One region of the Pseudovibrio sp. Ad26 genome, then DNA from elsewhere that is predicted to be linked to it. Evidence: predicted binding sites of a transcription regulator. Region 1 holds the regulator's gene; the other holds the start of a gene.

Region 1 (2,206 bases):
CGATTTCCTTGATCACTTCAAGTGCCTGCAGTGTGCCAACCAAGCCCGTCAAAGCACCCAGAACGCCTGCTTCTGTGCAGGTTGGGATGGAGCCAGCCTCCGGGCGTGTAGGGAACAGGCAGCGATAAGTTGGGTTAATGTAGTTGCCCTCATCATCGCGCTCAAATGGTTTCAGCAGCGTAACGGAGCCGTCAAACTGCCCCACAGCGGCGGTAACCAGCGGACGTCCTGCATAAAAACATGCATCCGAAACGAGGTAACGGGTGGCAAAGTTATCAGAGCCATCAACCACGATATGGTAATCGTTGATCAGCGCCATCGCATTCTGTCCGCTAATGCGTGTCGGATGCGGAACAACGCGCACATTCGGGTTCAGCCGAGCAATCGCCTCTGCCGCACTGGCAACCTTAGGCTCACCAAGTTTTTCCGTGTCATGAATGATCTGGCGCTGAAGGTTAGACAGCGAAACAACGTCATCATCAACAATACCGATGGTGCCAACGCCAGCTGCCGCCAGGTATTGCAGAACTGGTGCGCCAAGTCCCCCAGCGCCGATCACAAGCACGCGTGCGGCTTTGAGTTTCTGCTGCCCAGGGCCACCGACATCTCGCAGGACGATGTGGCGGGCATAACGTTCCAGTTCAGAAGCTGTAAGGGAAAGCAAGACGGACTCCAAAATTCAGAGCTCATCGCTCTAATTCATTTTTTTGCGTATCTTTATCCGAAAACCGGATGCCACTTATCGGCGATACGCCCTAACCGAGCATGCGGCTCACCAGTCGGGCTGTGTAATCCACCATGGGAATGACACGCGCATAATTGAGGCGAGTCGGCCCGATAACACCAAGAACGCCCACAACGCGCTGTTCACTATCGCGGTATGGAGACACGATCAAGGAAGAACCGGAAAGCGAGAACAGCTTGTTTTCTGAGCCGATAAAAATACGTACGCCCTCACCGCCCTTGGCAAGATCAAGCAGGCGGATCAGCTCACTCTTGTTCTCCAAATCATCAAACAGCAGGCGAATGCGCTCCAGATCTTCCTTCGCACCCACATTTTCAAGCAGATTGGAACGACCACGCACGATAAGCGTACCCGGATCGTTTTTATCTCCCCCCCAAACGGCAACACCTGCATCCACCACTTTGGATGTCAGCGTATCTAACTCGGCCTGAAATTCGTTTCGCTGCCGAACAAGTTCAGATTGCGCATCAGCTAGTGTGCGGTTTCTGATGATGGAGTTGAGGTAGTTTGAGGCCTCTGTCAGCGCAGAGGGCGGCAAGCCTGCAGGTAGATCGACAACGCGATTTTCAACCGAACCGTCCTCACTCACCAGTACAACAAGCGCTTTAAGCGGCTCAATCTGCACAAACTCAATATGGCGAAGAGTGGTGTCTGTCTTATTGGAAAGAACTACCCCCGCCCCGCGGCTCAAGCCAGATAGCATCTGACTGGCTTCTGTCAGCACCTGCTCCGGTGTTTTCTCGCTACCTTTAGCCTTCACCTGAACAGCAATCTGCTCACGCTCTTCTTTGGTCAGGTCGCCAACTTCCAAAAACCCGTCCACGAACAGACGAAGACCGGACTGTGTCGGCAATCGTCCAGCACTGGTGTGCGGAGAATAGAGCAGCCCATGGTGCTCCAAATCCGCCATCACGCTGCGAATAGAGGCCGGAGACAGAGGCTGCGAGAGCCCGCGTGCCAGATTGCGAGACCCGAGCGGCTCGCCGGTATCAAGGTAATTCTCAACAATGCGCCGGAAGACCTCACGGGAACGCTCATCAAGATCCTCAAGAGGGACAGAAGGAGGAACGCTCGTCACGGTATCGGTACTCCACATCAACAGCAAGTTTGGGCCAAAGCCTGTGTTCAATCCCTAGCACAGGACAATTGAACAGCCAAAACTCATTTTTAGCAGAAAATCGCCTCTCAAACCAAAACCAGCCTTTGCGCTAACGGCAATCCGCAGCTAAAAGATCGGCAATACCATTTGTGAATTTGTAGCTATTAAGCAACCCGAGGGAGCTTACATTGAACCGTCCATCCAAACGTACACCTGAAGAAATGCGTCCAGTCAGCCTGGAGCGCGGTGTTGCCAAACATGCCGAAGGCTCCTGCCTGATCAAATTCGGCGATACCCATGTTCTGTGTACGGCTAGCTTGGAAGAGCGTGTTCCGCCGTGGCTCCGTGGCCAGAACCGTGGT
Region 2 (2,206 bases), on a different contig from region 1:
AGACTTGGAACGGGAAGTTAGGTCTGCAACAGCAGCAGCAGTTGCCATGTCAACGCCGCGCTTCAGGTCCATTGGGTTCATGCCAGCAGCAACGAACTTTGCACCTTCTTTAACGATAGCCTGCGCCAGAACAGTCGCAGTTGTTGTACCGTCACCAGCAATGTCGTTGGTTTTGGAAGCAACTTCACGCACCATCTGTGCGCCCATGTTTTCGAACTTGTCTTCAAGTTCGATTTCCTTCGCAACAGAAACACCATCTTTGGTGATACGTGGTGCGCCGAATGCTTTATCCAGAACAACGTTACGACCTTTAGGGCCGAGGGTAACTTTTACAGCGTTTGCAAGGATGTCGACGCCTTTAAGCATCTTGTCGCGGGCATCAGAGCCGAATTTGACTTCTTTAGCAGCCATGGTTTTGTCTCACTTAAATTCTTGAATAACAGAAGGGATCGTAGGGTCTCAACAATGGCCTGGAATTAAGCCAGGATACCCATGATGTCGGATTCCTTCATGATCAGCAGGTCTTCACCGTCGATCTTAACTTCAGTACCGGACCATTTGCCGAACAGAACGCGGTCACCAGCTTTAACGTCGATAGCGATCAGCTCACCGTTGTCCTTACGTGCGCCAGCGCCAACAGCGATAACTTCGCCTTCCTGTGGCTTTTCTTTTGCAGTGTCAGGAATGATGATGCCACCAGCTGTTTTTTCTTCAGACTCAATGCGGCGAACGACAACACGGTCGTGTAGCGGACGAAACTTCATAATTGGCTCTTCCTCTCATACGCGAGCGCCCCTTTTAGGCAGCGCCCGGACGCGAAGGTTAAAAACTTTGAGAGTGGGTGAAACTTTGCAGCCCCACAGTCATTAGCACTCCCAAAGGCAGAGTGCTAACAACCACAAAATGATGTAGTTTCACCACCCCTTATAGTCAAGAAGAGAGCTGTAAAAAAATAATCCGAGGCGCAACAAATATAGGAATACTGCGAGAAATTGGGGGCAATCTGGGTGCAGTTTCAACTCAGCCTAGACGAATGGACTGTCTGTGCTGCCTGCACGGGAATTTCCGGAATCAGCGCAAAAGAAAAGCTGGCTTTAAGATCAAAGCCAGCTTTTGAACTTTAACAGGAAGCTTTCAGGTCTTAGAGCGTGTTCCCGAAAAGTGGTTCCGGTTTTTTGATAAGAATACGCGCAAAATTAAAGAGTTAGAGCTTGGTGCGTGAATGCATATGAACGCAACATGCTCTAATTCTGAAGAGGCGCGTCCTTCATGGAAAACGGAAGCTCAAAGCTGCCGGACTTTTCCGAGTTCTCGTCGTTAAACTGTACCTTCAGCACATAGTCTCCAGCTTGCAGCCCTTTAAGGTTGAAGCTCAATGATGTCTGATACTCGCGGATTTGGTTGAAGCTTGCGGAGTGCAAGGCGGTAAACCCGTCCTGAGAGGCAAGCACCTGACCAGTAGTGTTGCGCAGTTCAAAGTCAACGCTCAAATCAATCGCATATGTGCCGCCCATCTCTTTATAGGAGAAGCCAACAGGCTCAGCGTACACGGTCAATGGATCACCGCTCTGGAACTCTGCAGTCTCCAAAGCTTTATAAGCACCGTAACCTTCAGCTGGTAATGCGATGAATTTTGCTGCCGTAAAAGCGAGTGGCTGCTGCTGCCAGGCAATGGTGTAGGCGTCCTGAGCAGCTTTAAAGTCAGCGCTCGGCGCACTCTTGTCTTCAGCAGATGCAGCGCTACCCAACAAAGCAACCGCAAAAATAGAACAGGCTGCAGCTTTTGCGTAAGCTGACATCCCTCTCACTGTAAATGGCATTGTTAGCCCCCTAGAGCCAGCAGAACACAATATCTGCGGCACTCACCTGATTCTTGGCGGTGGTATAGCTCTTAAATCTAAGGGAGACAATACTGCCCCATTTGTTGAGGCAGCTTAGATATGCGTCACGAAGACATTCCACATGCGATGGTTAAGCAATTACAACGCAATTGATCAGGCACTGGCCCGTTCAGCCCAGGATTGCTTCTTCCGGTAGATGGTCGAGGGGCTGATTTCCAAAGCGGCAGCTGCAAGGGCAATGTTGCCGTCAAAAGTTTCAAGCGTGGTCTCGATAATCTGCTTTTCCTGAAACCAGAGCGGTTCGATCGACCGCCCCATGGAAGGCATCGGTTCGCTTGTGCTGAAGGCAATGTCAGAAAGGACCG

The links. The regulator HrcA, encoded in region 1, represses chaperone genes, less so after heat shock. The targets are predictions, from matches to a motif close to GTTAGCACTCNCNNNNNGNGAGTGCTAAC.
Region 2: the regulator HrcA is predicted to act here: its motif matches at 866-894, upstream of groES (co-chaperone GroES).

The regions. Positions count from the first base shown of each region.
Region 1 is NZ_LMCE01000008.1:12,505-14,710, forward strand. Features, by position in the region: gene PsAD26_RS01645 (molybdopterin-synthase adenylyltransferase MoeB) at 1-664, opposite strand, end outside; gene hrcA (heat-inducible transcriptional repressor HrcA) at 756-1,841, opposite strand; gene rph (ribonuclease PH) at 2,033-2,206, shown strand, end outside.
Region 2 is NZ_LMCE01000047.1:154,419-156,624, forward strand. Features, by position in the region: gene groL (chaperonin GroEL) at 1-411, opposite strand, end outside; gene groES (co-chaperone GroES) at 477-764, opposite strand; gene PsAD26_RS07195 (hypothetical protein) at 1,245-1,820, opposite strand; gene PsAD26_RS07200 (sigma-54 dependent transcriptional regulator) at 1,995-2,206, opposite strand, start outside.